3 regions of the Brevibacillus sp. DP1.3A genome follow, and region 2 is predicted to be linked to each of the others. Evidence: riboswitches for the same ligand, from Rfam matches in the RefSeq annotation. Region 2 holds a riboswitch; each other region holds the start of a gene.
What was found. Region 2 has a riboswitch for S-adenosylmethionine ahead of HP399_RS28715 (methionine ABC transporter ATP-binding protein). Riboswitches for the same ligand answer to the same signal wherever they lie in the genome.
Positions count from the first base shown of each region.

Region 1: linked by a shared signal. The riboswitch ahead of HP399_RS01955 (MetQ/NlpA family ABC transporter substrate-binding protein) and the one ahead of HP399_RS28715 (methionine ABC transporter ATP-binding protein) in region 2 are both predicted to bind S-adenosylmethionine.
Region 3: linked by a shared signal. The riboswitch ahead of metH (methionine synthase) and the one ahead of HP399_RS28715 (methionine ABC transporter ATP-binding protein) in region 2 are both predicted to bind S-adenosylmethionine.

Region 1 is NZ_CP085876.1:338,009-347,818, reverse strand. Features, by position in the region: gene HP399_RS01985 (ABC transporter ATP-binding protein) at 1-951, opposite strand, end outside; gene HP399_RS01980 (ABC transporter permease) at 967-1,755, opposite strand; gene HP399_RS01975 (ABC transporter permease) at 1,761-2,582, opposite strand; gene HP399_RS01970 (nucleoside hydrolase) at 2,609-3,538, opposite strand; gene HP399_RS01965 (ABC transporter substrate-binding protein) at 3,727-4,800, opposite strand; gene HP399_RS01960 (DUF2294 domain-containing protein) at 4,998-5,354, opposite strand; SAM riboswitch class I at 5,575-5,677, shown strand; gene HP399_RS01955 (MetQ/NlpA family ABC transporter substrate-binding protein) at 5,779-6,609, shown strand; gene HP399_RS01950 (methionine ABC transporter ATP-binding protein) at 6,652-7,689, shown strand; gene HP399_RS01945 (methionine ABC transporter permease) at 7,689-8,351, shown strand; gene HP399_RS01940 (hypothetical protein) at 8,501-8,932, shown strand; gene HP399_RS01935 (YxcD family protein) at 8,920-9,213, shown strand; gene HP399_RS01930 (ABC transporter ATP-binding protein) at 9,391-9,810, shown strand, end outside.
Region 2 is NZ_CP085876.1:6,202,348-6,212,157, reverse strand. Features, by position in the region: gene rnjA (ribonuclease J1) at 1-611, shown strand, start outside; gene HP399_RS28735 (BrxA/BrxB family bacilliredoxin) at 691-1,119, shown strand; gene HP399_RS28730 (SDR family oxidoreductase) at 1,238-1,939, shown strand; gene HP399_RS28725 (MFS transporter) at 2,234-3,463, opposite strand; gene HP399_RS28720 (LCP family protein) at 3,650-4,636, shown strand; SAM riboswitch class I at 4,905-5,021, shown strand; gene HP399_RS28715 (methionine ABC transporter ATP-binding protein) at 5,122-6,135, shown strand; gene HP399_RS28710 (methionine ABC transporter permease) at 6,136-6,801, shown strand; gene HP399_RS28705 (MetQ/NlpA family ABC transporter substrate-binding protein) at 6,861-7,700, shown strand; gene HP399_RS28700 (peptide ABC transporter substrate-binding protein) at 7,889-9,538, shown strand; gene HP399_RS28695 (SRPBCC family protein) at 9,596-9,810, opposite strand, start outside.
Region 3 is NZ_CP085876.1:4,300,754-4,310,563, forward strand. Features, by position in the region: gene HP399_RS19670 (phosphotransferase) at 1-850, shown strand, start outside; gene HP399_RS19675 (bifunctional homocysteine S-methyltransferase/methylenetetrahydrofolate reductase) at 910-2,775, opposite strand; gene metH (methionine synthase) at 2,808-6,254, opposite strand; SAM riboswitch class I at 6,376-6,477, opposite strand; gene HP399_RS19685 (YjcZ family sporulation protein) at 6,691-6,798, shown strand; gene HP399_RS19690 (YcdB/YcdC domain-containing protein) at 6,866-9,076, opposite strand; gene HP399_RS19695 (sigma-70 family RNA polymerase sigma factor) at 9,067-9,639, opposite strand.

The sequences.
Region 1 (9,810 bases), 740 kb from region 2:
CACGACATATTGATAGCTGCGTCCCAAAAACGTGCTTACCTTTACCGTTCCGCGCAAACGGTTCATTCCAGACTCGGTGCTCTCTTCTGTCGTTACGAGAAGGTCATCTGGTCGCATTGCGCATTTTTTGCCGGACGGATTCGCCGTGCCCGGATTTTTGGACGCGGTAAAATGATGGTCACCGACACGCAGGCCGATTTCTCCGTTCTGCTCGGTGCGCTCTGCGAAGTCGATGAAGTTGGTAAAACCGATAAAGCGAGCGATAAACTCCGTCTTCGGATATTTGAAAATCGTGGCTGGATCGTCGAGCTGCTCGATCACACCCTTGTTCATAATCGCCACCTGATCCGAGATGGAGAAGCACTCCTCCTGGTCATGCGATACGTACACAGTCGTAATTCCCAGCTCCTGCTGAATGCGACGGATTTCTACGCGCATGTTGATCCGCAGGTTGGCATCGAGGTTACTGAGCGGCTCATCGAACAGCAGCAGGTCAGGCTGAATCACCAGTGCCCGGGCAATCGCCACGCGCTGTCTTTGACCACCAGACAGCTCCTTCGGGAAACGCTTTTCATAGCCGCCGAGACTCACGACTTCGAGAATTTGCTGCACCCGGGTCTTTACCTCTGTTTCATTGACCTTGCGCAGGCGCAAACCGAATGCCACGTTATCGAATACAGAAAGGTGCGGAAACAGCGCATAGCTCTGGAACACAAATCCGAAGTTGCGCTTGTTGACCGGAACCCGCGTATAATCTTTTCCGTCAAACATGAACCGACCATCTTTTGCTTCCAGAAAGCCCGCAATCAAGCGCAGTGTCGTCGTCTTTCCGCAACCGCTCGGACCGAGCAAAGAGATGAGCTGTCCTTTTTCGATATTGAGATTGAAGTTTTGCAAAATATATTGATTGTCATAGGCAACCGATACGTTTTCCAGCGTGAGCAATGCCATGAGTTGATGCCTCCGTTATCGTTTTGTAAAGTAGGAAAGCCCCATCAGACGTTCAATGATGAACATGAGAATAGCCGTAAGAATCATGAGCAGCACGGAAATAGCAGCGATCGTCGGATCGAAGTTGTTTTCTACGTACGTCAGCATCTGGATCGGCAGCGTGCTTACCCCTGGTCCTGTCATGAAAACAGAGATATCTACGTTGTTGAACGACTCCAGAAAAGCGATCAGAATCGCAGCAATAATCCCGGAGCGAATATTCGGCAAGACGACTTTGAAAAAGGTTTCGAGACGACCTGCCCCAAGGCTTAAAGCCGCTTCTTCAATGGCGAAGTCAAAATTGGACAAGGAAGATGCAATGACGCGAATGATAAACGGAAGCATCAGCACCGTATGACCGACGAGAAGTCCCGCATAAATCGGCAAATTGTACACGACAATGACGTATTTCAGCATGGCAAAGCCCATCACGATACCCGGAATCAGGACAGGTGAGATGAAAATGCCATTCAAGATGCCCTTGCCGCGAAAATCAAAGCGACTGAGTGCATAGGCTGCTGGAATCCCCAACAAGAGCGCCAAGAGATTCCCCAGCAAGGAAACGAACATCGACGTCTTGAATGTCGTCATGAACATTTCTACATTGAAAATGTTTTCGTACCACCGCCAGGAAAAGCCCTCCGGCGGAAACTTCAAGACGCTCCCCGGCTCAAACGACGTAAAAGAAATGATAATGAGCGGCCCTAGCAAAAACAGAAAGACGAGAGAGGTAAACAGGGCCAACCCGCGATTTTTCTCCTGCATAACTTCTACCCCTTCGGATTTAATTTCGTCGCCAGCTTGTTCATGAAATAGATGACGACAAATGTAATGACAATCATGATCGTGGCAATGACAGAAGCCAAATGCCAGTCATTGAGCGTAATCGCATTTTGATACAGGAACGTGGAGATGACCCGCTGTTTTCCACCTAGCAGGGCAGGCGTGGTGTAGGCGGTCAAGCTTCCGACAAACACCAGAATGCTACCGATGATGAGTCCCGGTACACTAAGTGGCACAATGACCTTCCAGAAGGCAATCAACTTGGAAGCACCCAAGCTCTCCGCCGCCTTCAGCAAATCTGGATCGATGTTTTCCATCACCCCTACCAGCGTAATAATGATCAGCGGCAGGAACAGATGAATCAAACCAATCATCATCGCAGTCGGCGTATACAATATTTCCAACGGCTTATCGATGAGCCCGATTGCAAGCAGCGAGCTATTCAATAAGCCCTTTTTTCCGAGAATAATCATCCAAGAGAACGACCGCACGACAGAGCTAGTCAGCAAAGGAAAAATCGCCAATGCCAGCAGGATGCCCTTTTTGCGTGGGCCCAGCTTGGAAATGTAGTACGCGGCAGGAAAACCAATCAGAACACACGCAATCGTCGTGACCAGACTGACCTGCAGCGTTGTCAGCATAATTTTCAGGAAGTACGCGTCGGTAAGAAATTGCAGATAGCCTTGAATCGTAAAGCTACCATCTTGATAAAAGGTGGATGCAATCGTCATCACGATCGGAATGACCATGAACAGCGTCAAAAACAGCACACCCGGCAACAGCAATAAATAAAGACCCGTTTTTCTCATCTGATTAACTCCCGTTCACGGTATCGTCAGGCTTTCAATGCGCCGATAAAACGCGCAAAGAACGCATCTGCATCTACGTCCAGACAGACGTTTATGTTCGGTTCTTTTTTCAGGCGGTTTTGAAAGTCGCAAACCGTTTGCCCATCACACAGCTCACTTCTCGTTTCAATATCTACATACAGCTTCTGCTTCTTCACCAGCTTCGGATCGAGTGCGACTGCGACAGCCAATGGATCATGCATGGCGCACGCATAAATGCCATTTCGCTGAAAATAGCGATGTAGGTAATCAGACGTACTCTGTCTTACGTACTCGCCCATCGGTGTATCTCCTAGCTCGCGAATATGCTCCTCGTTCAGCAGCACTCTTCGCGTCACATCCAGTCCAACCAGCGTCAATTGCGGGAATCCGGCATGAAACACAACCTTCGCTGCCTCTGGATCGACGTACATGTTATACTCCGCAACCGGCGTCACATTGCCATGCTCGCGGACCACTCCACCCATGAAAATGACTTCCTTGACGTGTTGGACCAGCTCCGGGCATTTTTTCACTGCCAGCGCCAAATTGGTCAGCGGTCCCGTCATGATGAGTGTAATCTCTCCGGAATGCGCGAGTACGTTTTCCACGATGAAATCAGGAGCAAAGCCAGCAGTCGGTTCCTTGTAAATCGGAACTCCGGCAAGGGCACCTCCCAAGCCATCTTCACCATGTACAGCGTGCTCGAAAAATAACGGTCGCAGCAACGGTTCAGATGCTCCGCAGACAACAGGGATTTGCTCACCGACTTGCAAGAAATCGAGAATTTTGCATGTGTTTTCTGTAGCTTTTTGCAGCGACACGTTGCCATTCACCGTAGTGATGCCAACCAGATCAAATTGCCCGCTCTTCACAGCGAGAATAATGCCAAGCGCATCATCAATGCCCGTATCCACGTCAAGAATGATCTTTTGCACGAGTGGTCCTCCTCACGTTCATTCCTCATAAGAAAACTTCTATCGAGGCCTATTCAACGTGGAGCGACCGCGTTTTAGCGGAATGTTTTCATGCGCTCCGGAATTTATTTTATAATTTCCTATACGTTGAAAAACGAGGGTATATCCCAAATTGTCTATACCCTCGCCCTTTGTTTTTCTATCGTTCGTTATTGCGTGATTTCACGATTCCAACGGTCAATCCATGCTTTAGAGTGCTCGTTAACGAATTTCATGTCCAGCATTTTCAGCTTGCTTACAGTTTCTTCCCCGTACGTTACGCCTTTTGCTTCTTCTTCTGTCAGTTGAACAGACTTGTTTACAGGAGAATCGATTTTTGCTTTTGCTGTTTTTTCCTGAACTTCCTTGCTCAGCTGGTAGTTGATGAAGTCTTCAGCCAGCGCTTTGTTTTTCGAGCCTTTTACGATGTTAACCGTATTCATGACCGCATATCCGCCGCTTGCAGGTTGTACGAAAACAGCTTCTGGAACAGCGGCTTTGATGTCTTTGAAGTACATTTCCATGATCGGTCCTACGCCGATTTCTTCTTGACCAAACATGTTCACGTATTCGGAAGTCTTATCGTAGAATTTCACTACATTTTGGTTGACTTCTTTCATTTTCGCAAAGGCTTGATCCTCGTTAAATTCCTTGCTGCCCGCGACCGCAGAAGCACTGTCGAGAACCATCGGGCCAGTTGTGGACGTAATGCTTGGCAGTGTCAGCTTGCCCGTCAGCTCTGGGTTCCACAGGTCTTTCCAATCCTTGATCTCTGTTTTCACGAGTTTTGGATTATAGGCAATCCCGAATTGGCCAATCGTGTAAGCTGGACCGTACTCCTCGCCCAGTGGTGCTTTGGCGATGTCGTAGATTTGATCCAGGTTCGGGATGCGGCTGCGGTCGATTTTTTCAAATGCGCCACTCTCAATCCCTTGCTGTGCATAGTAGTCAGAGAGGTAGATCAAGTCTACATCGGAGCTTCCTTGGCGAATTTTGTTCAGTCGTTCTGCGTTGTTCCCGATTTCCAGCACGATTTTCACGTTATGTTCTTTTTCAAACGGCTCATATACTTCTTTGCGGAAAAAGTCTTCGGAAAAGCCCCATGTGGAGATGACCAGCTTTTGTGGCTCACCCTTGGCTTCACCGCCAGCTCCTCCCGCTTGTGGTTGATCATTGCTGCCACAGCCAGCGAGAGCCAGTGACATCATAGAAAAAGACAGAATTCCAGCAAGTAATTTTTTCATCGTAATTCTCCTCCAGTTGGGTTCATTTGATGACAAAATATGGTGATACAATAAAAAGAAAAGTACCCTTGATTAGAACGTATCATTCTAAACAAGAGCACTTTTCTTCGTAAACAAAGAGAAGTGACACCCGTTTTTACGCAAAGTCTACGGTCTCCTCTTAAGATAGATCAAAAGAGAAAATCCGAACGATTGCGTCAGGTATTCAGTTCTGATTCAGCTAAAATAACATTCGTGATCGCCCACTGCGTAGGCGCATCATAGTCCCGTAGCACAGCTTCCAACGGCAACCCCATCTCTACTTCCAGTCGCTCTCGCAGTTTCTTCTTATAAAGAAGGGACATCCGAAAATCGACTTCGAGCTTGAGGGCCGGTGCTTCTCCTTCTAACGCTTCTGAGCGCGGAGAGCGGCGATGCTTGGCTTGGAACGTAATCATCTGATTTTCAATCGTGACTCGGAGCAATGTCGTTCCAAATCCGAACAACTCTTTTGCTATCTCATTATAGATGGCAGACAGCTTTTTTCTGGTTTCATTGGAGTCCACTAGAGTCATGTCATCACCTGCGATAGCTGGTATCGGGTTCATTCGCTCTCATTATACAAATGATTTTCCGATTCTTCAATAGAATATTCGTATTTAGATCAATTTCACATTTTTCCACCAAGTCATTCGTTTGCAAAAACAGTTGACACCTAAAAAATCAGTCGTTATAATCCAACTATCCAAATAAGAATTAACAACAATGTTTGGAATGATAATTTCATAGCACATTCTCTTATGAAGAGAGGTTGAGGGACTGGCCCTATGACACCTCGGCAACCTATCGCAAACGATACGGTGCCAAATCCAGCGGAATTTATTCCGACAGATAAGAGAGGTATTGTTGCAGTGTGGATACATACTCGCAGTTTTCGCCTCTTCTGTCGGAAGAGGCTTTTTCTATTCCATCTTACATCCAGAGAAAAGGGGTATTTTCATGAAAAAGACTGGTCTACTGCTCACTACACTACTGCTCGCTGCATCGCTCGTAACGGCTTGCGGCGGTAAACAAGAAGCTGCACCTGCTAACGGCGGCACTGCTGCTGAGCAAACCTCACTCAAGGTGGGCGTCACTGGCGGCCCGCACGAAGAAATTCTCAACAAAGTAAAAGAAGTCGCCAAAGGCAAAGGGCTCGACGTCGAAGTCGTCGTTTTCAACGATTACGTACAGCCGAACCAAGCTCTCGATAAAGGAAATCTCGATGTAAACAGCTTCCAAACCATCCCGTTCTTGGCGAAGTTCAATCAAGATCACAAAACAAAGATCGTCGAGGTCGGAAAAACCGTCACGTACCCGATGGGCCTGTACTCCACCAAGCATAAAAAAGTCGAGGACATCCCTGCTGGCGGCGTTGTCGGCATTCAAAACGACCCGACCAACCGAGCACGCGCCCTGCTACTCTATCAGGCAGCTGGCTTGATTAAGCTCAAGGATGGCGTGGGTGACAACGCAACACCACTGGACATCGTAGAAAATCCAAAAAATTTGCAATTCAAAGAGCTGGAGGCTGCTTTCCTGGCGCGCTCGCTGAGCAACGTAGAAGTCGCTTCGATTAATACGAACTTCGCAATGGAAGCTGGCTACTCCCCGCAAAAAGATGCGATCTTCGCTGAGACAGCTGACTCTCCATATGTAAACATTTTGGCAGTCAACGAAACCAACAAAGACAACCCCGCTGTCAAAAAACTGGTGGACATCTACCGCTCGGAAGAAGTGAAAAAATTCATCGACGAACGTTTTGAAGGAGCTGTACTGCCGTCCTGGTAAGATCGACGCCAGGAACATCAAGAACAACAAGGAGAACTCGTTATGATACAGCTAACCGATATTCATAAGTCGTATCAAGTAGGAAACAAGCAGGTAGAAGCATTGAAGGGCGTATCCCTGCAGGTGGAAAAAGGGCAAATCTACGGGGTTATCGGCTTTAGCGGAGCGGGGAAAAGCACCCTGCTCCGTACCATCAACCTGCTGGAGAAGCCGACTAGCGGTTCTGTGATCGTCAATGGCCAGAACATGCTGACCCTCAAGGAAAAAGAGCTGCGGCAAGCTCGCAAAAAGATCGGGATTATTTTTCAACACTTCAACCTGCTCTCTTCCTATAATGTCTTTGACAATGTGGCGGAAATCTTGCGGATGAATCGCGTCCCCAAAGATGTCATTAAGCGCAAGGTAGAAGACCTTCTCGGCTTGGTTGGCTTGTCTGATAAAGCAAACGCTTATCCTTCTCAGCTATCCGGTGGACAAAAGCAACGGGTGGGCATCGCTCGTGCGCTTGCGACTGATCCGGAAATCCTGCTCTGTGACGAAGCAACTTCCGCTCTCGACCCGCAGACGACCGAATCGATTCTGGAGCTGTTGCTCGACATCAATCGAAAGTTCAACCTGACAATCGTGCTGATTACACATGAGATGCAGGTCATCAAAAAAATCTGCGATCAGGTAGCCATCATGGAAAACGGTGTCGTCATCGAGCAAGGCTCTGTTCTGGATGTTTTCAGCAATCCGCAAGAGCAAACGACCCGTAATTTTATCAAAACGGTTTTCGACGATCAGGTACCACAGGAGATTTTGTCCAAAATAAAAGAAACCGGACCCGTTTCCAAAATTGTTCGCGTTGCCTTTCGCGGGGATGCTGCTCTCGATCCTGTTCTAGGAACACTATCTGCACGTTTTCCGATTAGTACCAATCTGTTGTATGGCTCGATTACGACCATAAAAGGAACAGCGCTCGGCATTCTGCTTTTGCACATATCCGGCGAAGAACAAGACATTCAAGATGGCATTCGCTACTTGCGCGAATCCGTCTACCGCGTAGATATTGTGTCACCAGAGGAGGTGCGGAGCTAATGGAGCGTTTGATTGATATGATTCCGGTATTCGGGCAATCTCTGCAAGAGACCGTCATTATGGTTGGGATTTCGTTGTTCATTGCGACACTGATCGGGATTCCGCTCGGGATTTTGTTGGTCATCACACAGGCGAATCACCTTTTCCCGAACAGAATCATCTATCACACCCTGAATACGATCATCAACATTGTGCGTTCGTTGCCTTTTATTATCCTGATGGTTGCGATCATTCCTTTTACGGAGTTGATCGTGGGCACTTCGATTGGGATTGAAGGAGCAATTGTGCCGCTCATCGTCTATACCTCGCCTTACATCTCACGCCTGATGGAAACGGCCCTGCATGACGTAGATCGTGGCGTTATCGAAGCGTACCAGGCAATGGGCGCATCCCGGACGCAGATTATTTTTCGCATCATGCTGCGTGAAGCACGGCCCGGCATCGTCCTCTGCCTGACCATCGCGACCATCGGTTTGATTGGTGCTACTGCTATGGCCGGGGCAGTCGGTGCCGGCGGACTTGGCGATCTCGCCTTGCGCTACGGCTACCAGCAATGGGACATCGAAGTCATGATCATTACTGTCGTTATCCTCGTCGTCCTGGTACAGCTCATTCAATCGTTGGGTAACTGGGCAGCCCGAAAACTGAAAAAGAGCGTGTAAATCGAAGAACCCCTGACGAGATCGCTTGTCAGGGGCTTTTTTGTAGGTATTTAGACCGAGCGTCACTGAAAGTTCGTTGGAATTTCGCTCAATATTCATGTAGACTTATATATACAAGTCATTTAAATGAGAGGGGCTACTCAAATAACATGAAAAAACTCATCATGATGTTGGTTGCCGTAATGCTCGTACTCGCTCCGGCCGGAGGATTCATTGATCATGCCGATGCGAAAGGCTATAAGTCCGGGAAAAAATCTTTTAACTCTAATACGGCTCCTACGAACACGCAAACGCCTAACAAAGCAGATACGAATGTAAATGCTTCAACAAATAAAGGCACAACAACTCCTGCTGCTACAGCAAGCAAAAGCGGCGGATTCATGAAAGGTCTCATGATTGGTGGTCTGGCTGGTTTGCTGTTCGGATCCTTGTTCGGTGACATGGGTATCCTGGGCTCCATCCTTGGCTTCATGATCAACCTGATGGCGATCCTCGCTGTGATTATCCTGATCCGCAAAGTGATCGTCTACTTCAAAAACAAGCGTGAGAAAGAACAGGAACTGAACGCATGGAAAAGATAACATTTTCCGAACAAGATATCATTAATGCGATCTGTATTCACGCAGCCTACAAAAAACAGTTGAAGCCACAAGATATCTCCGTCGAGCTGATGTGGGACGAAGAGTACGGCTTTTCTGCTGAAGTACACTGGATGGAGCGCCAACAAGTCTTCATCGAGATGAATATGATTGAAGCGATTCGCTACTACCTGGAGACCCAGATGCAGCGCAACCCTTATTCCGCCGGTATCGAGCTGGTATTGGACGACGAACAAGGGATCATCGCTCATATCACCTACTAACACTGGATAATCATTTGTTAACCCAAGGCCAATTTGTTCACGCATGTGAGCAGGTTGGCTTTTTACATATTGAATTTGACCTCGTTCCGTTATATACTTTAACTTAGTGAAAATGATTATCATTACTACATTTACTTATACAGGTACATACTTTGTTTAAAAAGGAGTTGTCCCATTGTGGAGCGCTTATACACGCAAAAGCTGGACATCGGATACGGTGAGCTTTCCATTGTCAAAGACTTGAACATCAGCATTCCTTCTGGAAAAATCACTGCCCTGGTCGGTGCAAATGGTTCTGGTAAATCGACGATCCTCAAAACTCTCGCCCGGATTATGAAACCAACAGGCGGACAAGTATTTTTGGACGGAAAATCGATCCACCAGCAATCGACCAAGGAAGTCGCCAAGCAACTGGCGATTTTGCCACAAAACCCAACCGCACCCGATGGCTTGACCGTGTCTGAGCTCGTTACCTATGGCCGCTTCCCCCATCAAAAAGGCTTCGGCTCTTTGACTAAGGAAGACAAAGAGATCGTAAACTGGGCTATCTCCATGACCGGCATGGCCGATTTCCATGATCGCCCGGTTGACCAACTG
Region 2 (9,810 bases):
GTGCCAACGTGGTATTGAGTCATGCATTTGACATCCACGCATCTGGACATGGCAGCAGTGAAGAATTGAAGCTCATGCTCAACTTCATTCGTCCGAAATATTTCATCCCGATTCACGGGGAATACCGGATGCTCAAGACTCACTCCAAGCTGGCTCAACAAGTTGGGATCGAGGAGAGCAACATCTTTATTATGGACAACGGCGAAGTGCTGAATTGCAACCGCGAAAAAGCGTGGCTCAGCAAAGTACAAGCAGGGATTGTCCTCATTGATGGCAGTGGTATCGGCGACGTCGGAAATATCGTTCTGCGCGATCGCAAGCATTTGGCTGAGGATGGCTTGATGGTCGTGGTTGTCAGCCTCGATATGAAGAACTTCAAAATTTTGACGGGCCCAGATATCGTGAGCCGCGGCTTCGTTTACGTACGCGGTTCGGAATCCTTGATTCAGGAAGCGACACAGCTCGTTCGTGGGCGTCTGCAGGAAGCATTGGATAAGAAAATCAAGGAATGGTCTGAGCTGAAGTCACAGATTAATGAAGTGATCAAGCCGTTCATTTACGAAAAAACAGGCCGTAACCCAATGATTCTTACCATTTTGATGGAAGTGTAGCTCCTGCTTTCTCGGGTAGGCGCAGTCGGGGTATAATAGTAAGTAAGTTGAATACGTGATATAAAGGAGAGGTTGCCCAATGATGTCTTATGAAGCATATATGAGCCAAGTAATTCAACCGATGCGCGATGAGTTGACTCGCAACGGTTTTCAAGAGCTTCGCACTGCTGAAGAAGTAGAGCAAGCACTGCCAAATGCAAAAGGCCTGACACTTGTTGTCGTGAACTCGGTTTGTGGCTGCGCAGCAGGACTCGCTCGTCCAGCAGTTGTACATTCCTTGAATCACGCTACAAAACCGGATAACATCTTCACTGTATTCGCAGGTCAAGACAAGGAAGCGACTGCAAAAGCACGCGAATATTTCGAAGGCTATGCACCGTCTTCCCCATCCTTCGCGATCATGAAAGATGGTAAAATCATGACCATGGTCGAGCGTCATCAGATCGAGAACAACGAACTGGCAACAATCGCTGGCCTGTTGACCAACGCTTACGACACTTACAAATAAGAAGTACGAAACATCGCGAGGCGCTCGGCAACGGGCGTCTTTTTTTGTACTGGGATTGATTTCCTTCTTTTATTATACTAAAATGTTTAATAAGTATAATAATGGAGGGGGAGAGAGAATGAGTAAGCTAGTAGTGATTACAGGTGTGACACGTGGTTTGGGTAGGGCGATGGTCGAGCGTTTTCACGAAGCAGGCTGGGCGGTTGCAGGCTGCGGTCGTTCGGAAAAAGAGGTGCAAGGACTGCGTCAGCAATTCGGAGATCAGCATCATTTTTCTGTCGTCGACGTTTCGGTAATGGAGCAGGTGGAAAAGTGGGCAGAGGAAATCAAAGTCGAGGTGGGCGTTCCCGATTTGTTGATTAACAATGCCTCCATTATAAACCGGAACAGCCCAGTCATTGGGCTTGCGGCAAGCGAGTTTTCGAGAGTGATGGACATCAATGTGAATGGTGTTTTCTATGTAATTCGCGCCTTTTTACCGTCTATGGTTCAGCGCGCAAATGGCGGAGTCGTCGTAAATATCAGCTCATACTGGGGAAGAAACGGGGAAGCGTTTTTATCGCCGTACTGCGCATCGAAGTTCGCCATCGAAGGATTGACGCAATCATTGGCAGCTGAATTGCCTGAGGGAATGGCAGCAGTGGCGCTTGATCCAGGAGGCAGTATCGATACTTCCATGCTCCAATCATGCTCACCAGAAGATGTGGACACGGCACCGAATCCGGTAGAGTGGAGCCGTGTGGCGGTACCGTACATCATGGGACTTGGTCCGCAAGACAACGGAAAGTCGCTTACCTGCCCGCCAGTGAGAAACAACTGAATATCGTTGCTATTGTTTTTACCAAGCTGCCGAGAATCCCTTGGCAGCTTTTTGGGTATAAAAAAATCTCCCGTCGATGGGAGACTTTATTCATGATGGTACGATAAAACTCGAAGGGAAGCTAGCGGTGCGCTTTGAGAAAAATGATGTGAAGGAAATATCAGTTGTGCTCGATCGTGTAATAAAAGAGAACAAAGTCGATTGGGAAGTGCCAATCAAGGGAGAAAAGAAGTAGTGTAATGAACAAGCCGCTCGGTCCTGTAAAAGGATCGGGCGGCTTCTTTGCAGTTGAAATCAGTATTTAGCAACCTCTGCTTGTTTTTCCCGATGAAAATAAGCATGTAACAGACAGAGCAGAACCGAACCCGCAGAGACAAGCGTTGCCAAGAACAGGGTTGGATTAATGCCACCATGGTCATACATGAACCCCATAGCTAAAGGCCCCAGCAGCCTTCCACCAGTTGTAATCGCCCCAACTACCCCCAAATAAAACGGTGCATTCTCCCCAGTTTTTTCCGATATAAAGGTAGGAATAGTGGGCGAGATGAGCATTTCTCCAAATGTAGTGATAACCATTCCGACAACAAATGCGTAATAACTACCGTGGTAAGCCAGCATACACCCAAAACCGACAGCATACGCGATGGCACTGACGACGAGTTGGGCAGACAAGCTCTGATTCAACAGCCGCTTGATCCAGGATGTGATGGGTTGGCCGGCAAAAATGATAATCCCGTTGATAGTCCACAGCCAGCTATACGAAGACAAAGGCATACCTTGTTCGGTAATATAAGGAGCGACGCCTGTGTTCCATACCGTATTGGAAAAGAAAATGAATGCTGCGCCCAATGCCATAAACAAGTACAATTGGTAGCGGAATAGCAGGGTAAAGTTGTTTTTCTCACGGTGTTTTTTCTGTTCCTCCTGTTGCTCTCCGACCAGTTCCTGATGAGATATGTTCTTCATAAAAAGGAAGAAGAACAAGGCAAACAATAAGGTGCTCGTGCTGTTGAACCAAAAAGTAAGCTGGAAGGATAGAGTGGCAATAACGCCTGCCAATGCGGTTCCGATTGCCATTCCCAAATTATTACCGACGTAGACGATATTAAATAATTCGCGACGCTGTTCCTTCCAACGGAAACCAATAAATGCTTGAATGGCTGGAAATGACAGGTTGAACGTAAAGCCAAGCCCCATCATGAGAATCAAGTAGACAGGCCAGCTCTGAACGAAAGGAATGGAAAATTGAATAAGTCCTTGAAAAATCAATGCACCGACAATGAGACGCTTGGCACCTAGTCGATGAAACAACGAGCCGCCGATGAATTGGCCGAAGATTCCAGCCAGAGATTGGATCATCAGGACGAATCCAGCTTCTGTCATCGAGCGTTGCAAAATGGTATGTACGTATAAGGTAGTAAGTGGCCACATAAAGGCACTCCCGGAGGAGTTAATAAAGCTGGCGATGAGGAAGAAAATGGCCTCACGTGGATAGCGATTGAGAAAAGCTGACGGTGATATCACGCGATTGCACCCCTTATCATTAAGGATAAGAATAGTATATCGAATATTCAAAACTTTGTAAATTAAAATGTTTACAATGTCGCAGGTACCCAAATATAGGCTGCTCCACTTTTGTCGAATTCGAGTATACTAGACAAAGTGGAGAGATGACATCAACTGAGGATATAGAGAATAAAGGTGGACTTTATGAAAATATGGAAACGAGTGTTGCTTCTTTTGCTTGTCGTGATGGCTACGACAGCTGGATACTACGGATACTCTTTTTATCAATTTGCTCAAAATATTCAAGAGCCTAACATCGCACCGCCTAGTGGTGGGAATTCCACCAAAGCAGCAGAAATACCAGAGTGGGATGGCAAGGAACGCGTCAATATTCTGCTGATGGGAGTAGACCGCAGAGGAATGAAAAATAACGGGCTTCCTCGTTCTGACTCCATGATGCTGGTCAGCATCGATCCTACGGGGAAACGTTATGACATGTTTTCAATCCTACGTGATACGTATGTAGATATTCCCGGTAGAGGTAGCTCGCGGATCAACTCTGCGATTGTAGAAGGTGGACCTGAGCTAGCAATGGAAACGGTTAGTCAGTTCACTGGAATTCCAGTAGATCGTTACGTGATTACTGACTTTGAAGGCTTCAAGGCTCTGATTGATGCAGTAGGCGGAGTCGAGATCGATGTAGAAAAAAATATGTATTATCATGACCCGACAGACAAAGGTGCTTATGATATTAATCTGAAAAAGGGTCTGCAAAAGCTGGATGGAGACAAAGCCTTGCAATATGCTCGTTTCCGCCATGATGCGACCTCCGATTATACACGGACGGAGCGTCAGCGGAAATTGATGACGGCAGTCGTGGATCAGATGAAGAATGGTACGACGCTGATGCAGCTTCCTACGATTTTGAAGGAAGTAACACCGTATGTTCAAACCAATATTAGTTCGGTGGACATGCTGAAGCTGTCTGCACTCGGATTAAAATTGAATACGTTAGAGCCTGGTAACTATCAGTTGCCGCCGATGGGGATGTTCCGTGAATCGCACCGTGCAGGTTCCGTTCTGGTTCCGGATGTCGATCAGGTTCAGTCGTTTGTCCAAGAAAAAATTGCACCTCCTACAGAAGCAACAGATCAACCTGAGGGAGAAAAGAAAAGCAGCACGCAAAACTAAGCGTGCTGTTTTTTGTGTTTTTTAGGAAAAGGATCCATCTATCGTTCAAAGAGAAGAGGGATGGCAAATATGACGCAGGCCGAATGGAGAAAGATGTACAAAGATGCGACGTTTCGCTTTCACGTAAAGTCGACAATCATTCGCAATGGCGTCATGGATTAAAAAACTTTTCCTTCTATTACTATTGACGTGATATTTCCGAAAAGGATATAATCCGTTTTGTATCATGATGAAACCAAAAAAACGAACATAATATACGTAGATATCTTTCTTATCAAGAGAGGCGGAGGGACAGGCCCTATGAAGCCCGGCAGCCGGTTCATTTTCGAATGAACGTCGCGGTGCCAATTCCTACAGGATTATTTTGATCTTGTATAGATGAGAAGGGTGGATGCGAACGTATACATTGCGTTGCAGCCCCTTTTTCGTTTATTGAAAAAGGGGTTTTTATATTTTATTAAGATTGTGGTCGGGAGGTGGATGCGTTGATCCAACTGCGTCATTTGCATAAAAGCTATCAAGTACAAGGTAAAACCATCCCAGCATTAACGGGGATCGACCTTTCCATAGAGCAAGGAGAAATATACGGGATTATCGGACACTCTGGTGCAGGGAAAAGTACGTTGATCCGGTGCATCAATTTGCTGGAGCGCCCAACTTCAGGGGAAGTTATTGTGGACGGCGTCGATTTGACAAAGCTGGATGAAGGGAAGCTGCAAGAAAAGCGCCGCTCAATCGGCATGATTTTTCAGCACTTCAACTTGCTGTCTTCTTCGACAGTCGGCGAAAATGTCGCTTTTCCGCTCAAGCTGGCCAAGCGTCCGAAGGCAGAGATTGATAAGAAAGTAAACGAGCTGCTGAAGCTGGTTGGCTTGGAGGCGCATAAGGACAAATATCCGACCCAGCTGTCTGGCGGACAGAAGCAGCGTGTCGGAATCGCCCGGGCGCTCGCGAATGATCCAAAAGTGCTGCTCTGCGACGAAGCTACATCGGCTCTCGATCCGCAGACGACGAACTCCATTCTGGCACTGCTCTTGGACATCAACCGCAAGCTGGGGTTGACCATTGTGTTGATTACCCATGAGATGCACGTCATTCGCTCCATTTGTGATCGTGTTGGCGTGATTGATGGAGGAAAGATCGTCGAGTCGGGTAACGTACTGGATGTATTCCTTCGTCCGAAGCATCCAACGACACAAGAATTCGTGGAACAAGTAGCGGATTCTACAGAGCTGCGCGAAGCAGTTGAGCACGAAAAGGCTTCGGGGATCCGCACCATTGCTCGTGTCACCTTCCTCGGAGAAAAAACGTACCAGCCAATCCTGTTCCAAACGATGCAAGAGACTGGTACGGTGTTCAGCATTTTGCAGGGAACGATCTCCCGCATGAAGGATACGCCGTATGGTCAGTTGGTGATTGAACTGGAAGGCGATGTTGCACAGAATCAAAAGACCATTGAGACGCTGCGCCAACGTGGCTTGGAAGTAGAGGTGATATAAATGGACTGGACATTCGAGAATGTGGATTGGGCTGAAATCGGCGTAGGTACGATGGACACGCTCACGATGCTCGGCTTTTCCACCCTGTTTACCGTCCTGATTGGTTTGCCGTTGGGCATCATTCTGTTTTTGACTTCACGCGGACAGCTTCTGCAAAACCGCACTTTTTATACGATCGCATCATTCGTTGTCAACGTATTACGTTCGGTACCGTTTATCATTTTGATGATCTTGCTGATTCCTGTGACGAAAATGATCGTAGGAACTTCACTCGGCGTACTTGGTGCCATTCCGCCGCTCGTATTTGGTGCCGCTCCGTTTTTCGCGCGTTTGGTGGAAACCTCTCTGCGTGAGATTGATAAAGGTGTGATTGAGGCTGCACAATCTATGGGGGCTTCCAATTGGCAGATCGTCTGGAATGTCCTTTTGCCAGAGTCTAGATCGGGCCTGATCGCGGGTATTACGATCACGACGGTTACGCTGGTCTCCTATACAGCGATGTCTGGGGTAATTGGCGGTGGTGGTTTGGGTGACTTGGCGATTCGATACGGATACCAACGTTTCCAAACCGATGTCATGATTGTGACTGTTGTTATTTTGCTGGTGATGGTACAGATCTTACAATCGCTGGGGGACCGTCTGGTTCTGAAATTCAGCCGTAAGTAGGATTTTTCCATATAGGGTTTCAAATAATAAGATAAATACATGCAAGGGGGAAATCATTCATGAAAAAGCTAGTCGTATCTGTACTTTCTACTGTGTTGGCATTTTCTTTGGCAGCTTGCGGAGGCAAAACGGAAACAGCACCCGCTCCAGCTGAAGGTGGCGCACAAGGCGGACAACAGGAAGTAACATTGAAGGTAGGCGCTTCTCCCGTTCCACACGCAGCAATCTTGAAATTCGTTCAACCAAAACTGAAAGAACAAGGCGTGAACTTGGAAATTAAAGAGTTCACCGATTATGTACAACCTAACGTTCAAGTGAACGAGAAACAACTCGACGCTAACTTCTTCCAGCACAAGCCTTACCTGGAAGACTTCAATAAAGGACAAAACATGAACCTGGAGCCAGTAGTGGCTGTACACATCGAGCCATTCGGAGGTTACAGCAAAAAAGTAAAATCTGTGGATGAATTAGCTGATGGCGCAACAATCGCGCTGCCAAACGATCCAACAAACAGCGGTCGCGCACTCGCACTCTTGGAGAAAAACGGCGTGATCAAGCTGAAAGAAGGCGCTGGCATCAGCGGTACAGTGAAAGACGTTGTTGAGAACAAGAAAAACCTGAAGTTCAAAGAAGTAGAAGCAGCAATGCTGCCGCGCGTTCTGGAAGAAGTAGATCTGGCATTGATCAACACCAACTATGCGCTGGAAGCAAAGCTTGTTCCAACCAAAGACGCCCTGTTTATTGAAGATAAAGATACTCCATACGCAAACTTCTTGGTAGCTCGTCCTGACAATAAGGATTCTGAAGCAATTCAAAAGCTGGCAAAAGCACTGAACTCACCTGAAGTGAAAAAGTTCATTGAAGATGAATACAAAGGCGCGATTATTCCAGCGTTCTAAAGTAGAAATAATTGATTGATCAACAAAAGCCCAACTGGCCTAGTAGCTGGTTGGGCTTTACTTTTGTTTACAATATAATGAATTTTCATAAAATTAAATTAAATCTATAGCAACCCTGTTTTCAACCCAATTCCCGTCGAGTATATTGTGTTTGAAATGAGAAAATATAGATAAGGGGGAATTTTCTGATGAAAAGAAATCTCAAGTTGTTTCTTGGCGCGATGCTGGTCGCCGGAACCGTGTTATCTGGATGCTCCACGAGTACGCAGCCATCAACGGCAACCCCTCCAGCTGAGGGAACCGCAGCGACCGCTGAAAAGCCTGCAAATGCAAAGACGCAGGTATTTCGGGCGAACATTATGAGTGAGCCTGCGACAGCGGACCCTGGTCTAGCGAAGGATACCACTGCGGGAGCGATCGTTCGTGCTACGTTTGATGGCTTGACTCGCTTCGATGCAAACGCAAAGCCAGTGAATTCGGTAGCATCCGATGTAAAGATCTCTGATGACAAACTGGTGTATACGTTCACGCTCCGTGACTCCAAATGGAGCAATGGTGATCCAGTAACTGCCCATGACTTCGTGTATGCATGGAAGCGTGCCCTCGGCAAGACATTTGGCGCGGAGTATGCCTATCAGTTGTACTACATTAAAAATGCGCAGCTGATTCACAAAGGTAAGGCGAAGCCCGACGAACTCGGTGCGAAGGCAATCGATGACAAAACACTGGAAGTCACGCTTGAGAATCCAACGCCTTACTTCCTGGAGCTGACGGCTTTCTACACGTACTACCCGGTTAACCAAAAAGTAGTGGAGGCCAATCCAAAATGGGCAAACGAAGCGGCGACGCACGTAAGCAACGGTCCATATAAGATGACAGGGTGGGAACACAAGAGCAAGATCGTGCTTGAAAAGAACGAGCACTACTGGGATAAAGACGTAGTGAAGCTCGATCGCGTTGAGTTCGCGATGATCGAGGACGATAATACAGCCCTGTCCATGTTCGAAAACGGTGAGCTGGATTGGGCAGGTCAGCCACTCGGCGGACTTCCTACCGATGCGATCCCGACACTGAGAGACGCGGGCAAACTCGTTGTTCATCCAAAAGCGACGATGTACTGGTACAAACTGAATACGACAAAAGGGCCGCTCAGCAATGTGAAAATTCGTAAAGCCTTGGCATACTCGGTTGACCGTAAAACCATCGTAGATAACATCACACAAGTGGGCCAAGTGCCAACGATGGGGATGTTGCCGCAATCCATGATTATCAATAAAGATGGCTACTTCAAAGATAATGATGTAGAAACGGCCAAAAAGCTGTTGGAAGAAGGTATGAAGGAGCTTAACGTGACAACGCTGCCTCCGATCACCTTGACTTACAATTCAAGCGACAGACATAAGAAAATTGCTGAGGCGCTTCAGGACCAATGGAAACAAAAACTTGGCATTGAAGTAAAGCTCATGGTGAAGGAGGCCACTGTTCACATACAGGATATGCATGAACTTAATTACGAAATAGGCCGTATCGGCTGGAATGCAGACTTTAATGATCCAATGAATTACCTGGAAATGTTCCGTGATGGTAATACAGGCAACAACGACACGGGCTGGGAAGACCCGCGCTACCAAGAGCTGCTGAAACAGGCATCGGTAGAAACTGATCCAGAGAAGCGCAAGCAGCTGTTTGGAGAGGCTGAGCAAATCTTCATGGATGCTATGCCTTTGATCCCCATGTTCACAGATGTCGATGTCTGGGTACAAAGCGACAAGGTGAAAGGCGTTCAAGTGGATGGACTCGGATTTATCGATCTGAAGTGGGCAGAAATGACGGAGTAACGAACTTAACAAAAATCCCGAGGCCAACGAAATTGCTGGTCTCGGGATTTTTTTGTATTAGTAGCCAAAATCAAGTGTCTTGCCTGTCTCCGCATACGTCTTGATCGACGAGAGCATCATCGGCCAATTGTTGCTGGCACTTGCGTGGGAAGGGTGGTCTTCTGTCCAATGATCATGGATCAGTGTCAGCTTGGTGCAGCCGCCAACCGGTTCCAAGGTAATGGTGACGCGAGTCTGCAATTCCGCATGATTCTCGTAATACGCAGGACCAG
Region 3 (9,810 bases), 1.9 Mb from region 2:
GCAAAAGGAACGTTTACATTTCATTCTGAATGCAGAAGCGCATTTGCGCCAAAACGGCGTACTCATCCCCGACATTCAACGAACCAAAAATAATAAGCGTTACATAACTCATAATGAAAATCTTTTCGTTCTCCACCGAAGGCTATCCTGGCCAAATATTGCGTATAATTCCCCTTTTCGAATGGAACGGATCGGCACGGTATTAGGCAAATTTCATGTGAGGTCACTCGGTTTTTCCTCCAAGCATGGCAACCTTTACAATGGCGCAGAAAAATGGTCCGTGGAATACAAGACAGATTTAGCTGCCCTTGAGAAGTGGGAGCTTCGACATGCCGGGAAGACTGATCAAAAATACACTGCGATCGCGGAATACCTTCCTTTTTTTAAACAAGCCGGGATCACAGCCAAGGAACACTTGATATCCGCTCCATACTTCTCGAAATGGAAAAAAGAACTCCTGAGCAACCACTTTCTCTGTCACGGCGATTTTAACAATGGGAATTTGCTCGTCAGTAATCAAAGAATTGCGATCATTGACTGGGATGACGTTCGTTACGATTTTCCGTCCAAAGACATTGCCCGTGTTCTATCCCTTGCTATGCGAAAAAATGAACAGTGGAACGAGGAATTGTTCTCTCATATAATGCGTGGCTATCTCCAAGAAAATCCCCTATCGATTGAGCAACTGCATTTGCTCTTTGTCGATCTCGCTTTCCCGCATATCATTGAACGTTTTTTACGCAAAAAGCTGTACGCCCAGATGAGCCTTGCTGAGATTCAACAGTTTTGCAATCGGGAAGCTCTCAAGACCGCCTTTATGTTAGACGAAATGAAGGCCCATGTATATTAGACACAAGGCTATAGCCTGTCTATACACATAGGCCTTCCCTATTTAACTGGCGTATACCGTTAAGTCCGGGCCAGCTTCACCAATGAGCTTTGCTGACGCGTATAGTGAATGAGCTCTGCCGCCATCTCGTAATAATTGAAAGGTGTAATCAGATAGATGCCATTGAAGTAACGAACGGCCGTGTCGACCAATTCCTTCGCGATTGCGATTCCTTCCTGTCGGGCGGCTTCTCCCTGTACCTTTTTCATCCGTTCGAGAGCCTCTGTCGACAGCTTGATTCCCGGCACTTCATTATGCAGGAACTCCGCATTGCGCGAGCTGGTCAGCGGCATGATCCCGATAAAGACAGGAATGCCGATGTGCTTCGTCGCCTCGTACACATTCCGAATGGACTCTGCATCGTACACAGGCTGTGTCATAATGTAGTCCGCACCTGCCTCGACCTTCTTTTCCAAGCGGGCAACGGCAGCATCCATATTTCGGACATTCGGATTAAAGGCTGCGCCCACAATAAACTGGGCTTTTTGCTTTAACGGACGTCCTGAGAACGAAACACCTTCGTTCAACTGCTTCACCATGCGAATCAGATCAAACGAGGTCACATCAAATACCGAGCTGGCACCTGGCAAGTCACCAAAGCGTGATGGATCGCCAGTAATCACCAATATTTGGTCAATCCCCAATGCGTGCAGCCCCATTAAATGCGATTGCTGTCCAATGAGATTGCGGTCCCGGCAAGCAATGTGCAAGAGCGGATCGATTCCATGTCTGCTCTTCATGAGGGCCCCGAGAGCCATGTTGCTCATACGCACTGTCGCCAACGAGTTATCCGCCAACGTAATGGCGTCTGCTCCTGCTTTGTGCAGCTCGCAGCATCCGTGGAGAAACTGGTCTGCATCCAGATCACGCGGAGGATCAAATTCAACAATGATCGTCGTTGCTGTTTTTACGCGCTCGACAATGCTTGGTTTCTCCCTCTCCCTCGTGTTCTGCACAGAAACCGAAGGACGATCTCCAGCTACGATGGTTGGATTCACACGCGCTTGCGGCTCAAGTGACTCAAGTGCATCCGCAATCGCCTTCACATGTGCAGGTGTGGTTCCGCAGCATCCGCCAATCAACCGTACCCCTTGCTCACGCAAGCGAAGCGCACTCTGTCCAAAATATTCAGGTGATGATTTAAAAGCGTATTCTCCGTCAGTCATCCCCAGACGCCCCGCATTCGGGAATACGGATAAGAGTGCATCTTCTGGAATTACTGTATTTTCAAACGAACGAAGTAATTCAGCGGGACCAAGGCGACAGTTTAGTCCGATCACGTCAGCACCTGCGGCTTTCAGCTTGGAAAAAGCATCTGTCAGAGCGTAGCCATCACGTGTGCGCCCTACTTCCAAAGTAGCTAACTGTGCGATTACAGGTACATCTGTGAGCGGGCGGATTACCTCGATCGCCAGAAGCAGCTCCTCCAAGTCCACGAACGTCTCCAGAATCAGTCCATCTACGCCAGCATGCAATAGAGCAATCGCCTGTTCCTCATATTGGTCACGGTATTCATCCAAAACCTTTTTCTTCACCCGTCCAGCCAAAATCGATCCGATGCTCCCAGCCACATAAGCATCATCCTGAGCAGCTTCCCGTGCAATGGCGACTGCGAGCCGATTAATCCGCGCAACCTTATGCTCTAGACCGTAACGGCTCAATGCATCGCGGTTGGCAGAATACGTATTTGTCTCTAGGAAACGTGCACCGGCCTGATAGTAGGACGTATGAACTTCATGTACCAAACGAGGGTTGGATAAACACAGCTCCTCAAAGCTGACACCAACTGGGACGCCCAGCCCGTGCAGCTGGGTCGCCATCGCTCCATCTCCGACTAGAAGGTTGTCTTTCAAATAGGCTCGTAAATCTTTCTTTCTCGTCGTCAACTCAATCCCTTCTCTCCCATATTCATTTATCTTTAAACTTCAAAAATAGATGGACCTGCGTTGAAATAACGTGCTTCAGGGTGAGCAAATACCATCGCCGATACGGAAGCTTCTGGCTCCATCATGAAGCCCTCTGTCAGCTGAACGCCGATATCCTCTGGACGCAACAGACGGAATAACTGCGCCTGATCTTCCAGATTCGGGCAAGCAGGGTAACCGAAGGATACACGAATGCCCTGATATCTAGCACCGAAGCGCTCGAGCATCGTCATCTCAACCGGATCCGATATACCCCACACGTCGCGCATGACGTGGTGAATTCGCTCAGCAAATGCCTCTGCCAGCTCCAATGCCAAGGCTTGGAGGACATGGGAGCGCAAGTAGTCACCACGCTCTTTTAGCTCTGTAGATTTTTCGCGAATCCCTCCCCCAGCCGTTACGGTCAGGAATCCAACATAGTCCATTTCCTTGCTCTCCACTGGTCGCAAGAAGTCGGACAGGCAAAGATGAGGTTCTTCCAGCTGACGCGGGAACGAAAAGCGCTCCAGCAGCTTGCTGTGGTCTTTTGGATCATAGACCAAAATATCGTTGCCATCTGACTGAGCCGGGAAGAACTGATACACACCGTGTGTCGTAATGGTTCCTTTTTGCTTCGCTTCATTTAATAGCTCTTCCACAATGCCGTACAGTTCCAGTACCTTGTCGTCGCCTGCCTCTATCAATCTATCTACATTTCCGCGAACACCGAGGTGTTTTCCGAGGAGCATCCGCAGGTTCAAATACGGCTGCAAATGGCTGAGCGGATATTGTCGCAAAACATGTCGTTCACAATCGGGCGGCAGATGGATCGGAACGGTTCTGCTGATGGCTGAGCGAGCAGGCACTGGTGCTTTTTTCTCCTCAACAACAGGCTGAGCCGTTGCAACTGCTTCCAGCAGATGCTGCTGTTCTTCTACCAAGCGATCACGTTCATCCGGATTTTGTAGACGATTCACGAGGTCCAGACCATCCATGGCATCTTTTGCGTATAAAACAATTCCACGGTATTCTGGTGCGATCCGGTTCGATGTGAACTTGCGCGTTAACGCCGCACCGCCAACCATCATCGGGATATCAATGCCTGCCTCACGCAGGTCTTGTGCAGTAATGACCATTTGCTGCGCGGATTTCACCAAGAGTCCAGAGAGACCGATGGCATCCGGCTTTTCTTCTCTGCATGCGGCAATCAGTTGCTCTGGCGGTACCTTGATCCCCAGGTTCACGACATTGTAGCCGTTGTTTGACAAAATAATTTCCACGAGGTTTTTTCCGATGTCGTGTACATCGCCCTTGACTGTCGCCAACAAGATTTTCCCCTTGGCAGCGGCATCGCTTTTTTCCATGAATGGCTCTAAAAACGAAACGGATGCCTTCATAACTTCTGCGCTCTGCAATACTTCTGCCACGATCAGCTGGTTGCCGTTGAACAGGCGACCGACCTCTTCCATCCCAGTCATCAACGGACCGTTGATGATCTCGAGCGGTGCGTATTTATCCATAGCCAGCTTCAAGTCTTCCACTAGACCATCCTTGGAGCCTTCGACTACATAACGGGCCAAGCGTTCTTCGAGCGTTAACGAGGAGACTTCCACACTGACTTCCTTTTTCTTTTGGCGATAAAATTCGGTGAAGGCCGCCAAGGTCTCATCATTTGTCTCGAATAGAAGGGCTTCTGCCAGCTTTTTCTCGTCTTCTGGAATCGAAGCGTAGCGCTCCAGCTTTTCCGTGTTGACGATGGCGTAATCAAGCCCTGCGAGAGTGGTGTGGTACAAGAAGACCGCATTCAGCACTTCCCGACCTGCAGCAGGCAAGCCGAAGGAAACGTTACTGACACCCAGGATCGTCTTGCAAGCAGGCATTGCTTGTTTGATTAAACGAATTCCTTCTACGGTTTCCAATGCAGAGCCGATGTATTGTTCATCCCCCGTCCCTACTGGAAAGACGAGTGGATCGAAAATAATATCCTGTGGCTTTATTCCATACTGGTTGACAAGAATGTCGTACGAGCGTTGCGCGACCTCCAGCTTCTTTTCGCGAGTGATAGCCATACCCGCTTCCTCAATCGTTCCAACGACAACGGAGGCACCGAACTTGTGAATAAGCGGAACGACTTCCTCAAATCGCTCCAACCCGTCTTCCAGGTTGATCGAGTTGAGAATGGCCTTCCCTTGCGAGTAACGAAGTCCCAGCCCCATGACCTTGGCATCTGTCGAGTCGATCATGAGGGGCGCTTTTACTTTTTTCACGATGAACTGTAGGAATTTTTCCATATCTTCGTATTCATCACGGTCGGGATCAGCCAAGCATATATCGATGACATGTGCGCCGCGCTTTACTTGGGCCCGGGCAATATCAGATGCTTCTTCATAGTGACCAGCTGCAATCATTTCACGGAATTTTTTGGAACCGATGACATTGGTCCTCTCCCCTACTAGCAGGGGACGATTGTCATCTTCGACGTAAACGACCTCGATCCCGGAGACCGCGCTCAGCGGTTCTACAGCTGCACTGCGAGGCTTGCAGTCTTTCAATGCTTCTGCCATCGCTTGAATATGGTCAGGCGTTGTTCCGCAGCAACCGCCAGCGACGTTTATCCAGCCTTGTTCAGCGAATGCCAGCATTTTCGAGGCAAGTCCTTGTGGCGTTTCATGGTAATGACCGTTCTCATCTGGCAAGCCTGCGTTCGGATAACAACTGACCGCACATTGGGCAATTCCCGACAATGTCCGCAGATGATCACGCATGAACTCTGGTCCTGTCGCACAGTTCAGACCAATAGAGACTGGCTTTATATGTTCCAAGGAGATGTAAAACGCCTCGATGTTTTGGCCAGCAAGCGTCGTGCCCATCGGCTCAATCGTACCTGACAGCATCACTGGGATCTCCTGTCCAAGCTCTTCAAAAGCTTTGCGAATCCCAATTCCACCGGCCTTAACGTTCAACGTATCTTGCGAGGTTTCCAAAAGAAGAACATCGGAGCCACCGAGAATCAGACCTTTTGCCTGACGATAATACGCCTCGACCAGTTCTTCAAAAGTGACACCGCCTGTCAACGAAAGGGTTTTGGTCGTAGGTCCCATTGCACCAGCTACAAAACGCGGCCACTCCTCCGTGGAATAGGCATCCACCGCTTCTCTGGCCAAGCGTGCTGCCGCTATATTGATCTCAAGGTCTTTCTCTGGCACATCGTACTCGGCTAAAACGATGGAAGCAGCACCAAACGTATTTGTTTCGACGATGTCTGCTCCCGCCTCTAAATATTTCTCATGAATGGAACGGATCACATCTGGTCTGGTCAAGTTCAAGAGTTCATTACAGCCATCATAGGCTTCACCGCCGAAATCATCAGCAGTCAGGTTCGCCTGTTGAAGCATGGTGCCCATTGCACCATCCAGAATCAGAATTTTCCGGGAAAGCTGTTCGCGAAAAGTTGGTTTCATTGACGTGCCCCTTTTCTCCCTTGCATCGGCTTATTCTCTGTAATTAGGTAAATAAAATCAAAAAATCCTCTTCTTTGAAAGAAGAGGATTTGTCAGCAGATACGAAAACGCCTGAGACATCCTCTTATCTTTCAAAGCACGTAGCTTTGCTGGAATTGGCACCGGATTTTTACCGGTTGCCGAGGCTTCATCAGGCCAGTCCCTCTGCCTCTCTGGATAAGAGTCGTACACTTGTCATTTAGTTGTATTGTGAAATGTCTTGAATGTTTGCAAGTATCTTAACACCCCCTTTGTCTCCCCGTCAATTGTGAATTGTCTATTTTTTACTGAGCCTCTTCTCTTACACGCCCATTTTTGCCTAAGCTGGGCATCCGCCCAGTCCAATATCGGCATTCGTGTATAGACTGGAGTATAACGGAAAGGAGGGGAAACAAAGATGAGTACATCTTTCTGCGGGAACGGATTCTTCGGTGACTGCTTCGCAATCGTGCTCGTGCTGTTTATCCTGTTGGTTATTATCGGGTGCTCGTGTGACGACTGTTAGATAAGTGTTTAAGAAAGGCTATCCCAAAAGCCATCAGGAATGGCTGCGGGATAGCCTTTTTTTCGTTTTAGTCGGCGATGATCTTGCCTGTCACGGCATCAAGGGCCATAAATTTGTTCGCAAGCTTTTCCTCACTCCACGGCACATACGCCAGCTTCGGTTGAGGTAATTTTTGCCCATCCACATCTTTCATCAAATAGACCAGCTTCAAAGGCATGACGCGTAAATACTCCTCAACAGCCTTATCTTTCGAGATGATCTTGTCGGATGCTGGAAGCTCCACCAACTCGTGCGTCTCTCTGTAGTTATCAAACTTTGTCACTTTGCCCGTAGACGGATCGACCGTTACCGAATAAGCCGCTTTTTGCTCGCGATCCTGTACAGGAATGCCATCCTTGCTCAGGAAAAATCTGAATTCCCATTCGCCCGATGACACAGGACTCGCTTCGCCTGGCTGTATAACTTGTGCCAATTGTACTTCTTTTACACCTGGATCGACGTATTTATGCAGAAAGGCGAATGCAGCCTCTTCCGCTTGCTGGCGTTTGACTGTCACTGCAGCATTGGAACGCGGTGTTCCCAGCCCGACGACACTGCCTGTTTCTGCGATAACTTCTACGCCGATATACTTGTCATTTTTATCATACCAGACGTATTTCTTGCGTCCATCGCGCTCACGTTCACTCTCTCTGTAGGTCAAGCCTTCTACCTGTACGCCGAACTCTGCTTGCAGCAGTGCTTTTGCCTCATCCTTGGAGCGAACCTTGACGTATTCTTTCGGAGATTCGATTGGATGTGCTTTCTTCGTATTCAACTGATCATAGGCAAGCCCGTTATCTCCCGTTCCATACACAATCTTGCCACTGGTCGCGTCGATATGCCACTCCGTACCATCTTCACGTCCTCGTTGCATGAAGGAAACAGCTGGCGTGTACTCCAGAATAGGCTGCCACTTCTCTCCTTGTTTTGATTCTGGCCGTATTCTCGGATTCTGCACGTATCGAAGCTTCATATGCTCACTCAGCTCTTTGATGGCTACCTCTTCTGACACAGCAGTCGATACATCTGGATATCGTGACGGCTCGAATGATACGGGCTCCTTCCTGAAATATTGGACATGGCCAGAGTCAGTTGTTACTATGCTTATTTCATCAGACAACACTGGCAGCCCGTTATAGTATCGCAAGTACAATCCTGGATTGTTGGCGTCCAACAACCGATAGTTCTCGCTATCAGCCCCGAGCAGTTTGTTCAGAAACTGTCGCTCTTGCTCCAAGGCTTTTGCTCCTTCTGCTTCTTTCCGGCTCGCTGCTTCCTTTTTATCCCTATACAGAAGCATATACGATTCCAGTGCTTGACCATTTCCATAGATCGCAAGAGAAACTTGATGCCCCTCCTTGTTCATTTTCCCCAAGATTACTAACATGCCATCGTGGTTCTTCTCTTTATCCAACAGAAGAAGGGAGGGGTTCAAATCGGGCACGGCATCTGTCAGCTTGGTGAAAAAGGCTTGTTCACTCTTGTTCAATCGCCCGAAAAATGTGACTTGCTCATGCTGGTCAATTCCAACTGACAATACGTCGAACGGAACTCGCTGGCCGTTTTCCATACGTTGATAATTCACGCTCATCCATGGGCCTTTTACCTTATACTCGTCCGTATAGATCTGAGTCTCGACGAGCTGATAGGTCTTACTTTCCTCCCCCAAAAAAGCTTGAAGAAATGCGCTTGCTGCTTTCTCCGCAGTCTTGGCTGATGGCAATTTCTCTTCCTTCTGTTCTCCTCGATCACCATCAATTGTAAAGCTCTCAATTTGTCCTGTCTGTATATCATATGCAACCTTGGCACGAGCATTATCGCCTTCCAATAACGTTAGATTACTGAATCCATAGCTTGTACGATCCACTCTTATTGTCATCTTACTCAAGGCTGGGATCGCCTTTTTCAATGGTAAAATTGCCTCCTCCGGCGACACCTTTACACTGTTCGGATTTGCCTCTTTATTGTTTGTTTTCGTAGCAGTTGTAGCAATCGCATTCGTTACATTTTTGCCATTTGGCAACTGTGGAAACCAGCCTTGTTGGTGCATGCCCACAGCAGTTACCGCCAAGCACGCTGCCAGCGAGCCAGCTACAAAAATTCGGTTTCGATTCTTGTGTTTATTCTGTGCAATCGCACCTCTGATCCGTAATTCCATCTCTTTTGTAAACCTCACTTCCTCCACAGATTCCTCACTTGCACTCCGTACCACTTCGCGAATTTGCTTATCTACATCCATTCCAATCCCTCCTTTTCACACAATGCCTTAAAATGTTTTCGGGCCCGTGACAATTGGGTTCGTACGGCATCTTCTGAAATATCCAGCACTTGCGCAATCTCTCTTATCGACAAATCTTCATAGTAATGAAGTACCATGACTTTTCGGTACAGCGGCGAGAGCTTCATCACCTGCTCCGCTATCTGTACCTTGCTCATTCGTCCGATGACAGCCGATTCAACATTTGCAGTGTCGACCTTTTCTGGCGGTGCCTCCTCTTTGGAGAGGTATGTAGAAAAAATCTGGCGAAAGGACCACGAACGCAAATATTTACGGGACTCGTTGATCGCGATTCGGTAAAGCCACGTTTTCACGCTACTCTGATGACGGAACTGATCCAAACCCCGATACGCCTTCAGGAACACTTCCTGGGTGATATCTTCCGCGATTCCCCGATCCTTGACGATCAAGTAGGCGAGCTGCACGATGTTGTCTCCGTACTCGCTCATGAGTCTCGTCAGCTTCTCCTCATTGGTCAATTGCAGCGTCCAGTCCGCTTCGCTACTTTTGGCACTTGCATTCACGCGCTGTTCACCTCCTTGTTTCGTGTTGATATGTATTTGATCCAACTGGCTTATTTTTGTGACAAGAATATCCAATTATTTTTTCCATAATCCTTTTCCCTTCTTCCACTGCTGCACTCCGTTGCGTTGCTTTCATTGTCAGCGCACATTGCTTTTGCTATCATGAGGCTT